Regions from separate parts of the Noviherbaspirillum saxi genome, predicted to be linked through region 1. Evidence: predicted binding sites of a transcription regulator. Region 1 holds the regulator's gene; each other region holds the start of a gene.
The links. Region 1 encodes sigma-54, which starts transcription at its own class of promoters, with help from an activator protein. Its sites were predicted from a motif close to TGGCANGNAANCTGCTTT; they were not measured.

Region 1 (4,263 bases):
GGCAGCCGGATCGATCTGGGTCTTGAACGGTGCAGCGAACTCGGCCGCGGCAGCGCGTACATCGGTCGCTGTCGCCAGCAAGCCCAGCAGCGTGGCCAGCTCCGACGCAGGAACAAATACATCGGCCAGCCCCGCATACAGCGCATCTGCCGCGCCGATCACTTCGCCGGTCACGCCGAGATAGGTACCCAGCTGCCCGGGTGCGCGCGAAAGGAAGTAGCTGCCGCCGACATCGGGAAACAGTCCGATATTCACTTCCGGCATCGCCATCTTGGTACGCTCGGTAACGATGCGCAGCCGGTTCGATTCACCGCCCTGTGCCACCCCCATACCGCCGCCCATGACGATGCCATCCATGATCGCAATGTACGGTTTCGGATAGAAATGGATCAGGTGGTTCAGCGCATATTCTTCGGTAAAAAAGTCTTCCAGCAAGGCGCTGTCCCCGCGTGGCGTGGCGCTGCCTGCATCGTGGAAGAAGCGGATGTCGCCGCCGGCACAGAATGCCCTTTCGCTGCTGCTGTGAATGAGCACGGCACGTATCGCCGGATCGTTGCGCCATGCAAGCAGGGCCTGCGTGATGGAGCGCACCATGGCCAGCGATAGCGAGTTGAGCGCCTTCGGACGGTCCAGTGTGATGACGCCAAGATGGTGATGGATCGCGGTGCGGACGAATTCGGTCATGGAGAGGCGAGTATGGATTCGAAACGCCATATTCTATCGGCTATGCGATTGCGGCGTCGGTCGCGGCGCCGACATTCAAGATACCGCCAACAAAAAAGGGCGCCCATGGCGCCCTTCATTGCGATGCCGGTTTGCCCGGCGTGGATCACGATTTACGCGGCTGTCGGTGCTTCCGGCATGCGTTTGTGCGCTTCGCACTGATGATCCTGCATCTTGGTCTTGTACTTGATTACCTGGCGGTCCAGCTTGTCGATCAGCGTATCGATCGCCGCGTACAGGTCTTTGGCAAAGCTTTCCACATGTATGACATTCCCCCTCAAGCGCAGATTGACTTCGGCTCTTTGCCGCTTATCTTTTTCAGAGGGCTTTTCAACCCCGAGGATGACTGCAATATCAATGACATGATCGAAATGGCGAATAATCCTGTCCAGCTTGTTTTGCACGTATTCGCGAATGGCAGGTGTCAAATCGAGATGATGTCCACTGATTATGAGATTCATACAGCGCTCCTATGGATGGCGTCGCTGGAGGTTCGCAAACGTGCCCCGGAATGCGTAGACCGGCTACGCTGGAACACAGCAACATCACTACAACAAAGACTACAAGGATTTGCGCAGATTGACTGGAGGAATTTTCAGGGCTTCACGGTATTTTGCGACAGTACGTCGTGCCACGACCATGCCCTGTTCCCCCAACATATCCGCTATTTTGCTATCTGAAAAAGGATTCTTGGGGTCTTCTGCTCCTATCAATTGTTTGATCAGGGCCCGTATCGCCGTCGATGAAGCTTCTCCCCCTGCTTCCGTGGCGACGTGGCTACCGAAGAAATACTTCAACTCGAACATGCCATGGGGAGTGAGCATGTATTTTTGAGTTGTTACCCGAGAGATAGTGCTCTCGTGTAAACCAAGTGTATCAGCAATTTCACGCAAGACAAGGGGGCGCATTGCAACTGCCCCGTGCGAGAAAAAATTCCTCTGCCGATCGACAATTGCCTGTGCAACACGCAGGATGGTATCGAAACGCTGACGCATGTTCTTGATCAGCCATTTCGCTTCCTGCAATTGTGAAGAGAGTGATCCCTCACCTTTGCTCTGCTTGAGGATATTCGCATAGAGCGCATTGACGCGCAGTCGGGGCATGACATCGTGATTGAGCATGACTTGCCAGCCGTTCTTGGTTTTTTTCACAATCACGTCCGGCACAACATAATCTGATGCATCGGACGCATATAGCGCACCTGGGTGCGGATTGCATTGCTTGATTACGTATTGTGCTTCGCGCAGATCTTCATCGTCGCAATCGAGCGCTTTTTTCAGCTTATTGAAATCGCGCTGGGCGAACAACGACAGATGCTTTTCCACGATATCGAGCGCACGCCGCCGCGTCACCATCGGTACTTTCGGAAAGCGGCGGATTTGAATCGACAGGCACTCGGACGCATTGCGCGCGCCGACACCGGCCGGCTCGAAACTTTGCAATAGTTTTAGCGCGACATTGAGGTCGTCGATGTCGATGTCGAGCTCTTCCGGAAGACGCGCATGAATTTCTTCCAGCGGTTCATCCAGATAGCCGTTGTCATTGAGCGCATCGATGATCAATTCCACCAGTGCGCGATCGCGTGGTTCGCGCACCGTCAGCCGCATCTGCTCGAGCAGGTGTTCGCGCAGCGTGGTTTCATGCGCTTCGAGCTGAGGACGCGCATCGTCGTCTTCCGGCGCTTTTGAGGTGCGGGCGACATCGTCGAAACTCCAGTCGTTGTCGGAGGCTGTCGCATTCTCGCCGCCTTCGCCGCCCTCAAAATTACCTTCTCCTTCTTCGCGCGTGGTCGAAGACGATTCCTGGACCGGCGCTTCAGAAGTGTTGCTGGCCGGCGGCGTGTTGATCGCACCATCTGCCAGCAATCGCACTGAATGATCGAGCGGATCGTCGACGCGTTCCAGCATGGGATTGTCGGAAAGGATCTGTTCCAGCTCCTGATGCAGCTCGAGCGTCGACAACTGCAGCAGACGGATAGACTGTTGCAGTTGCGGGGTCAGCGCGAGATGTTGCGATACGCGAAGTTGGAGTGTCTGTTTCATGCCTGTCTGCTTCTTCCTTACATCCGGAAGTGCTCGCCGAGATAGACCCGGCGCACGGATTCATTGGCAATAATGTCGTCAGGTCGGCCGCTTGCCAATACCGACCCCTGGTTAATGATATAGGCGCGATCGCAAATGCCCAGCGTTTCGCGCACGTTATGGTCGGTGATCAGCACACCGATACCGCGCTCCTTGAGAAAGCGCACGATGCGCTGGATTTCAATCACCGCGATCGGGTCGACGCCGGCAAATGGTTCATCCAGCAGCACGAAGCGCGGATTGGTCGCCAATGCACGCGCGATCTCGACCCGGCGCCGTTCGCCGCCGGATAGCGACAGCGCCTGGTTTTCGCGCAGCCGTTCGATCTGCAGCTCGGCCAGCAATCTTCCGAGGCGCTTGTCGATTTCCGCTTTAGGCAGCGGCTTGTCATTGACCCGCTGTAATTCCAGTACTGCGCGGATATTGTCTTCCACCGTCAGCTTGCGAAATACTGACGCTTCCTGCGGCAGGTAAGACAATCCAAGTGTCGCACGACGATGAATCGGCATGCGCGATATCGCGACGCCGTCGAGGTCGATCTCGCCGGAATCCGATGGCACCAAGCCGACGATCATGTAAAACGACGTGGTCTTGCCGGCCCCGTTCGGGCCCAGCAATCCGACCACTTCACCACTTTCCACCTGCAGCGACACGTCGTGCACAACCTGTCGAGTGCCGTAACTCTTTTGCAAGCCGCGAACGACCAATGTGCTTGCCATGCTACTTGTCCTTTGCGTCATTGCGCGGCTGTATGATCGCCTTGATACGCCCGCCGCCAGGCTTGGTTTCGCCCGATGGTGTATTGTTGACCGTGAAGAACTCGGCGCGGCTGTCGTAGGAAATGAACTCGCCTTCGACTTCATCGGTTGGCTTCTTTCCTTCCAGTCGCCGCATCTTCGCTTTTGAAAACAGCTTCACCATTTCCGTCTTGCCGTTGTATTCGATACGCTCAGCCTGCCCTTCTACCCATTGATCGGGCCCGGCATCGCGCTTCTGCCGGAATGTCGCCAGGCCGCCAGGCGCCGCGGTCAGCGTCGCATACTGATATCCGGCCGGGTCCTGCGATACGACCAGCTTGTGCGCACGCATGACCAAGGTGCCACGGGTCAGCACGACATTGCCCGTAAAGGTATTGATCTGCTTGACGTCGTCATAGGCCATTTGATCGGCCTCAACGTTGGTCGGCTTCTCGGAATCCGCTTTTTCCGCTTGTACGCTGCCTGTGGCAGTCGCACCCAGCAGCAACAGCATCCAAAAAAAACGTTTCATCAAAAATCCCGGAAGAGAAGCATACGTTATAACGAATTAGCGCTGAGGAGCTTGATAAGTGCCATGAACATTGCCCGCCAGGCGAAGTTCACGCGTCGCGTTGTTTGCAAACATGCCGGTGCCGGTAAGTACCGACTGACCGAGGTGAATCTCTACCGGCTTGTCACTCTTGACGACGTCGTCGTCCGGC
Region 2 (4,263 bases), on a different contig from region 1:
GCTCGGGGAATGTCTTCATTGGTGGCAACACTGTCCAGACCGATGTTCTGCATCCTGAAAAGCTGGTCCCGGATGCAGTGCATGCCGCACTATTTGTCGTCGGATTGGGCAGTGCCATTGTCATTGGCGGTCCGATCATCGCGACTGCGGGGTTTGCTGGCGGCGCGGCCGGCCAGCTGGGTGGCGAATGGATAGGCGGGAAAGCATTTGGAGTCGGATCAGATGGTCAAAAGTGGGCCATGTTTGGCGGAGCGATGCTGGGCGGCGCAATGAGCGCCAAAGGCGGTGCCGTCCGCGTCGGGAAGTGGAGTCCGCCATCACCGTCGACAATGAGCGAACTGGCTACTGGCGGAATGCATCAGTTAGAGCTAGCCGCCCGCAAGACTTCCAACCCGCCAGCATTGGAGACGTCCAATCGCATGGCAGAATTGCATAAAAAATGGGGCCACCTCAACCCTAATGAACGCCGCGCACTTCTGAAGGCTAAAAGTGAAAGTACCTGGTCCAACTGGCTGGAAAAACGTGATTCGGAGGCAGCTACCGTCAATCCAAATACGCATTTTTTAGAAAAGCACGGCCCTAATACGACATTATTGGATCAAGAAATCCGGGCAACGACACGCGTGGCACCTGATGGGTCCTTAGACAGAGCGTTCAGAGATTCGACAAGATTTATGTCCGCGAGAGACATGGGGGCCGCAATGCAAAGAGCCGACTCGATATTCCACTTGAACGGTAGTGTAAACAGAGCATACTCCTTTCAAATGGAGGGTTTGATCGGTGAAGGATTTACCAAGGCGCCAGCCAATAAATGGATGTTCACAACAAATGTAAATGCTGTATATCGCAATGGCCACCCGTACACTATGTTTCCCCTTCTAAGACCAATCTCATGAAAATAGAAAACCTTGTAAACGGCTATGTTTTACCTAATTTGTTCTATGAACTCATATTTTTGGATGAACATGGAATAGATGGAAGTGATGAAGACTGGGAAAACCGCGACTACGTTGAAAGTGTTATTTCAGGTTTCGTCCTTCCTCGATTTCAGTCATTTACGCCGAACACAAAAACTGTTGTCCGTAATACGTTGCGTTACCTGCTAGTTACAGAGCAGGCAAACGGTGAAATATGGGAAGCTATTTGGCAGGCCAGTTCCGCCCCTGTTCCAACACCCTACGGTGTACGTAGCTTCATGCAGCATTGCTACGACGTGATATTTGTAAATGACAAGTTGCCTCTACCTGATGAAGTAAACAATTACCTGGTTAATCATGATCCACAGATTGCGAACCGATTGAATTAAGACAGACAATTGCCATATCGAGACGTTTAATTGATCATTCCGGAACAAATACCTGAACCTGCATTGGTTTGAACCGCTGGGCGAAGCCAGAGAAATTATGAAGGCTGGATAACGAGATTACGACGAGAGTCGTCCTCACTCCACTTTTCATGACCTGTCGTCGATCGGATTTGTACGCCAGCGATGATATTGCAGTCCAACACCGGTTTAACCAGCACCGAAAATTCCTCTTGGGATGGTCACGAAAACCCAAGCAAGCCATGACCAAGAATAAGTAGCTCCTGGCGCAACCTCTTGCTTCAGCCGAACAAGTGCTGCAGTTTGGAACACTGCCCATCCAACTGTTCAAAAACAAAACAACCGATTCTGTCCCCGCACGTAAAGGATAGAACAAATCATACCCAAACCGACCTCCGAAGCCATGTTCAGCCGTGCCGAACCACATGGCACGCCAATTGCGATGAAGACATCATCCTGGCAACACCTGGATTAGACACTTCTCACATACGACCTTCGGAGGACGACAATGAATCTGGCAGACATCAGCAAACTTGGCATCAAGAACCCGTTCAAGCAGCGCTACGACAACTTCATCGGCGGGAAATTCGTGGCGCCGGTCAAGGGCGAATATTTCGAGAACGTCAGCCCGGTCATCGGTAAGAGCTTTTGCGAAGTGGCCCGCTCGTCGGCAGAAGACGTCGAACTGGCGCTGGATGCCGCGCATGCAGCGAAAAAGGAGTGGGCCAAGACATCGCCGGCCGCACGCGCGATCATCCTGAACAAGATCGCCGATCGCATGGAAGCCAATCTCGAATTGCTGGCGACTGCAGAAACCCTCGACAACGGCAAGCCAATCCGCGAAACCATGGCTGCCGACATTCCGCTGGCGATCGATCATTTCCGCTACTTTGCCGGCTGCGTGCGCGCGCAGGAAGGCAGCGTCTCGCCTATCGATGCGGACACCTACGCTTATCATTTCCATGAGCCGCTCGGCGTCGTCGGCCAGATCATTCCCTGGAATTTCCCGATCCTGATGGCAGTGTGGAAGCTGGCGCCCGCGCTGGCCGCCGGCAACTGCGTGGTGATGAAACCGGCCGAACAGACACCGGCTTCGATCATGGTATTGATTGAGCTGATCGCGGACCTGCTGCCGCCGGGCGTGATCAACATCGTCAACGGCTTCGGCCTGGAAGCGGGCAAGCCACTCGCATCGAGCAAGCGCATCGCCAAAATTGCATTCACCGGCGAAACCGGCACCGGCCGCCTGATCATGCAATACGCGTCGCAAAACCTGATTCCCGTCACGCTGGAACTCGGCGGCAAGTCGCCCAACATCTTCTTCGCCGATGTGATGGATCAGGACGACGACTTCTTTGACAAGTGCCTGGAAGGCTTTGCAATGTTCGCGCTGAACCAGGGCGAAGTCTGCACCTGCCCATCGCGCGTGCTGATCCAGGAATCGATCTACGAGCGCTTCATCGAGCGCGCGATCAAGCGTGTTGCAGCGATCAAGCAGGGCAGTCCGCTCGACGCTTCCACGATGATAGGCGCGCAGGCATCGCAGGAGCAGATGGAAAAGATCCTGTCCTACATCGACATCGGCAGGCAGGAAGGTGCACAGGTTTTGCTCGGCGGCGAGCGCAAGACGCAGGATGGCGACCTGGCCGGCGGTTATTACGTGCAGCCAACCATCTTCCGCGGACACAACAAGATGCGCATCTTCCAGGAAGAGATTTTTGGACCGGTGGTGTCGGTGACCACCTTCAAGGATGAAGCCGATGCGCTGGCAATCGCCAACGATACGCTATACGGCCTGGGTGCCGGTGTCTGGACCCGTGACGGCACGCGTGCGTTCCGCATGGGCCGCGGCATCGAAGCGGGCCGCGTCTGGACCAACTGCTATCACCTGTATCCGGCCCATGCGGCATTCGGCGGTTACAAGCAGTCCGGCATCGGCCGCGAGAACCACAAGATGATGCTGGAGCACTATCAGCAGACCAAGAACCTGCTGGTCAGCTATAGCCCGAAAGCGCTGGGTTTCTTCTGAGGTAGCAATGCTTGTGTTCCGGCCGCGCACGCTGCCGGAACATCTCACTGTAATCAAGGTAACTGAAACAGGACGAGACATGGCAGATACAGCACCACCAAGAGTGGTCGCCACCGAGGCCGCAATGCATTTGATCGATACCCTAACCAAACGCTACGGCGCGCTGATGTTTTTCCAATCCGGCGGATGCTGCGACGGCAGTTCGCCGATGTGTTATCCGGCAGGTGAATTCAACATTAGCCAGATCGATGTATGTCTGGGCACCTTGCACGGCGCGCCGTTCTATATCGGTCATGACCAGTTCGAGTATTGGCAGCACACGCAGCTGATCATCGATGTGGTCGATGGCATGGGTGGAATGTTTTCGCTGGAAAACGGAACGGGCAAACGCTTCCTTACCCGTTCGCGCTTGTTTAGTGACGAAGAGTGTGACGCCCTGGCCCGACAGGGCGTGCGCTAGGCTCGGCTCCAGACGGAAGCGAAGAAACCCGGTCAATCAGCGCCATGCGCTTTATTCAAATAACAGGAGGAGTAAATGAAATCGAATCTGATCACGCTGTCCCTGATGGTGGTATTCGCCGCCCCTATGGGCGCTCACGCCGCCGGTGTCACCAACGCAATGATCGAGGCTGACGCCAAGTCGACCAACGACGTGCTGTCCTGGGGCATGGGCCCGCAAGGCCAGCGCTATTCCACACTTAACCAGATCAATACCAAGACCGTCAGCAAGCTGGTGCCAGCCTGGTCGTTTTCCTTTGGTGGCGAAAAGCAGCGCGGTCAGGAATCGCAGCCGCTGATCCACGACGGAAAAATGTTTGTCACCGCGTCGTACTCGCGTATCTATGCGCTCGATGTCAAGACTGGCGAGAAACTCTGGAAATACGAACACCGTCTGCCGGATGGCATCATG
Region 3 (4,263 bases), 380 kb from region 1:
GTCAGACCGTCAAGGGCTCAAACTGACGGGTATCGATCTGGGCCTTGTCCTTCTCATGCCACGGATCCGGTTCGCCATCGAGCGAGAACAGCAGACGCTCATAGAGGGTCTTGCGGTTTTCAGCGTCTTCCAATACTTTTTTCTTCACGTGCTCAAGTCCGACGCGCGCGATGTAATGCACGGTGCGTTCCAGATACCAGCCTTCTTCACGATACAACTGCAGGAATGCGCCCGAATACTCTAGCACTTCTTCGTGCGTCTTCAGCTTGACGAAGAAATGCGCGACTTCGGTCTTGATACCGCCGTTGCCGCCGACATAGATTTCCCAACCGGAATCGACACCAATCACACCAACATCCTTGATGCCGGATTCGGCGCAATTGCGCGGGCAACCGGAAACGGCGATCTTGACCTTGTGCGGCGCATACATCTTCCACAGCTCGCGCTCCAGTTGCTGTCCCATCAAGGTCGAATCCTGGGTACCGAAGCGGCACCATTCCGAACCGACGCAGGTTTTCACCGTGCGCAGCGCTTTTGCGTACGCATGGCCGCATGGCATGTCGAGGTCTTTCCAGACTGCCTGCAGGTCTTCCTTCTTCACGCCCAGCAAGTCGATGCGCTGGCCGCCGGTCACCTTCACCGTCGGAATGCTGTACTTGTCCACTACATCTGCGATGCGGCGCAAATCATTCGCCGTGGTCTCGCCGCCCCACATGCGCGGGATCACCGAGTAAGTGCCATCTTTCTGGATGTTCGCGTGCGCACGTTCATTGATGAAGCGCGATTGCGGATCGTCCTTCGCCTCATGCGGCCAGGTAGAAATCAGGTAATAGTTGAGTGCAGGCCGGCAAGTCGCGCAACCGTTCGGCGTCCGCCATTCCATGAAGCGCATGGTGTCGCTAATGGCCAGCAGCTTGTTGGCCTTGATCGCATCGCGCACTTCCTGATGCGTATGGTCCGTGCAGCTGCACAACGGCTTGATCTTGTTGGCGGTCGAATAGTCGCCGCCGGCGGTGGACATGATGATCTGTTCCACCAGGCCGGTGCAGGAACCGCACGATGCCGATGCCTTGGTATGCTTGCGCACGTCTTCCAGCGTGAACAGACCTTTTTCCTTGATCGCCTTGACGATGGTGCCCTTGCAGACGCCGTTGCAGCCGCAGACTTCCGCGGTATCCGGCATCGCGGCGGCCTTGGTGAAACCTTCGTGACCAACGTCGCCGGGGCGGCCGGTATTGGACTCGCCGAACATCAGCGTGTCGCGAAGCTCGCCGATGTCCTTGCCTTCGCGCAGCAGGCTGAAGTACCAGGAACCGTCGACCGTATCGCCATACAGGCAGGCGCCGACCAGCTTGTCATCCTTGATCACCAGCTTCTTGTACACGCCGCCTATCGGATCGGACAGCACGATTTCTTCGGTACCTTCGCCACCCATGAATTCGCCGGCCGAAAACAAGTCGATGCCGGTGACCTTGAGCTTGGTCGAGGTCACCGAACCCTGATAGCGGCCGATGCCAAAGTTCGCCAGGTGATTGGCGCAAACCTTCGCCATTTCGAACAGCGGAGCAACCAGTCCGTACGCGGTGCCGCGATGGTTGACACACTCGCCGACCGCATAGATGCGGGGATCGTAGGTTTGCATCGTGTCGTTGACGACGATGCCGCGATTGCAATACAAGCCGGCGGATTCGGCCAGTGTGATATTGGGACGAATGCCGACCGCCATCACCACCAGTTGCGCCGGCACTTCCAGACCGTCGGTGAAGCGGATCGCTTTCACATGGCCGTTTTCATCGCCGACGATTTCCTTGGTATTTTTCTCAAGCAGAAAAGACAAGCCACGATCTTCCAGCGATTTCTGCAGCATTTTGCCCGCAACCGGATCGAGTTGGCGCTCCATCAGCCAGTTCGGCAAATGCACCACGGTGACATCCATGCCGCGCAGCTTCAAGCCATTGGCCGCTTCCAGCCCCAGCAAACCGCCGCCGATGACGACCGCATGCTTGTGCTGCTGCGCGGCGTCGATCATCGCGTTGGTATCCTGGATATCGCGATAGGAGATGACTCCTTTCAGATCCTTGCCGGGAACCGGCAACAGGAAAGGGTTGGAACCGGTCGCCAGCAGCAGGCGGTCGTATTCCGCCACGGTGCCGTCTTCCGCAATGACCTGCCGTTTCTTGCGGTCGATCTTTGTGATCTTCTTGCCAAGATGGAGCGTGATGTTGTTTTCCGCATACCAGTCGACATCGTTGAGCATGATGTCCTTGATGGTCTGCTCGCCGGCGAGCACCGGCGACAGCAGGATGCGGTTGTAGTTGGCGTGCGGCTCGGCGCCGAATACGGTGATGTCGTAGATGTCCGGTGCGATCTTCAGCAACTCTTCCAGAGTGCGCACACCAGCCATTCCATTTCCAACCATGACTAACTTCAGCTTCTTCATTAAAGCTCCCTCTCCGCGCGGCTTCGCCATTGAAGCCATTCAATGAACATGGCGAACTCTAAGCAGATCGCGTGCCATAGAGGAAACAGCAAAAACGCACTGTGATGACAACGCGGATGCACCTGTCCGGTGCATCGCGGGCGACGTTACTGCGCTTATAGGTGCGCTGCACCATTCAGATCTCTTTATTCGGGGGCATTTCCGCTCAAAACCAGTGGCATGGCGCTTGCATTGCAAGGCAACAGTCTTACTATCTTTGATGCAAAGGAGCATTGTGAAAACAACGTCGTTCTGGAAGGCGGGCCACACGCCTACCCTGCTCGCTTCATTCTTTTATTTTGATCTCAGCTTCATGGTCTGGGTCCTGCTGGGACCGCTGGCCGTGCAGATTTCGAAAGACCTTGGACTGACTCCCGCACAAAAAGGCTTGATGGTGGCAACGCCATTGCTGGCCGGCGCTTTGCTGCGCATTGTAATGGGCGTGCTGGTCGATCACCTCAAACCGAAGAAGGCTGGCGCCATCGGTCAGGTCATTGTGATTGCCGGATTGACCTGGGCCTGGCTCGGCAATATCGACAGCTATGAAACCATGCTGACCCTGGGCGTATTGCTCGGTGTGGCCGGTGCGGCCTTCGCCGTCGCATTGCCGCTAGCGTCGCGCTGGTATCCACCCGAGCATCAGGGTACGGCGCTCGGCATTGCCGGTGCAGGCAATTCGGGCACTGCGTTTGCCGCCTTGTTCGCCCCGACGCTCGCCATCGCCTTCGGCTGGCAAAACGTGTTCGGCCTCTGCCTCATTCCGCTAGGCGTTGCCTTTCTTGTCTATATGGTATTTGCCAAGGACTCGCCGGGTGCGCCGCCGCCGAAGTCGATGACCGAATATCTGCACGTACTGAAAGACAAAGATGCGTGGTGGTTCATGTTCTTCTATAGCGTGACCTTCGGCGGCTTTTCGGGGCTGGCGTCTTCGCTGACGATTTACTTCAACGCGCAGTACGGCCTGTCGCCGGTGACGGCTGGCTACTTTACCGCTGCCTGCGTATTCGCCGGCTCTCTGGTGCGTCCGGTCGGCGGCATCGTCGCCGATCGCATCGGCGGCATCAAGACCTTGTCGATCATGTATGTGCTGGCAGGCACCTTCCTGTTCATCGCTAGCCTGGGCATGCAATCCTATTTGGGTGCGCTGGCTGTCTTCGTGTTGGCGATGCTGGCGCTTGGCACCGGCAATGGCGCAGTGTTCCAGCTGGTGCCGCAGCGCTTTCGCAAGGAAATCGGCGTGATGACCGGTCTGGTCGGAATGGCCGGCGGTATCGGCGGCTTTTATCTTGCCTCCAGCCTCGGTTATTCCAAGCAGATCACCGGCAGCTACCAGCTCGGCCTGACCATCTTTGCCGCGCTCGCGGTATCGGCGCTGGTTGGCCTGTCGGTGGTGAAGAACCGCTGGCGCACTACCTGGGGCAGCGCTGCGATGACCACCGCAAAAATCTAATCATCTGTCGCGTCGCTACGGCAACGCGACAGATGATTCGCGACATGGGACGGCAATGTAACGCGTTGCCGTCCCGTGTACACTTTGTGACACCCATCCTATTCCTCTCGTCTCATGTCCCTATCCGTCCTGACCGGTTACGCATCGCGTACCGGCCTTCGCGAACGCAATGAAGATTTCGTCGGCATGGCGACGCCCGATGAACCCGACCTGTCGACCAAAGGCATGCTGGCTGCTATCGCCGATGGCATTTCCGGCAATGCGGGCGGACGCGAAGCAGCCGAATATACGGTGCGCGGCTTGCTGACGGATTACTTCGCAACGCCCGACACCT

Region 2: the regulator sigma-54 is predicted to act here: its motif matches at 1,751-1,768, upstream of adh (aldehyde dehydrogenase).
Region 3: the regulator sigma-54 is predicted to act here: its motif matches at 2,656-2,673, upstream of D3871_RS13270 (nitrate/nitrite transporter).

The regions. Positions count from the first base shown of each region.
Region 1 covers NZ_QYUO01000001.1:3,189,620-3,193,882, reverse strand. The annotation lists gene D3871_RS15095 (enoyl-CoA hydratase/isomerase family protein) at 1-684, opposite strand, end outside; gene hpf (ribosome hibernation-promoting factor, HPF/YfiA family) at 837-1,184, opposite strand; gene D3871_RS15085 (RNA polymerase factor sigma-54) at 1,284-2,765, opposite strand; gene lptB (LPS export ABC transporter ATP-binding protein) at 2,783-3,523, opposite strand; gene lptA (lipopolysaccharide transport periplasmic protein LptA) at 3,525-4,073, opposite strand; gene lptC (LPS export ABC transporter periplasmic protein LptC) at 4,110-4,263, opposite strand, start outside.
Region 2 covers NZ_QYUO01000002.1:358,359-362,621, reverse strand. The annotation lists gene D3871_RS17550 (PAAR domain-containing protein) at 1-896, shown strand, start outside; gene D3871_RS29940 (hypothetical protein) at 893-1,306, shown strand; gene adh (aldehyde dehydrogenase) at 1,833-3,353, shown strand; gene D3871_RS17540 (DUF779 domain-containing protein) at 3,433-3,813, shown strand; gene D3871_RS17535 (PQQ-dependent methanol/ethanol family dehydrogenase) at 3,919-4,263, shown strand, end outside.
Region 3 covers NZ_QYUO01000001.1:2,808,490-2,812,752, forward strand. The annotation lists gene nirB (nitrite reductase large subunit NirB) at 2-2,440, opposite strand; gene D3871_RS13270 (nitrate/nitrite transporter) at 2,715-3,929, shown strand; gene D3871_RS13275 (bifunctional protein-serine/threonine kinase/phosphatase) at 4,044-4,263, shown strand, end outside.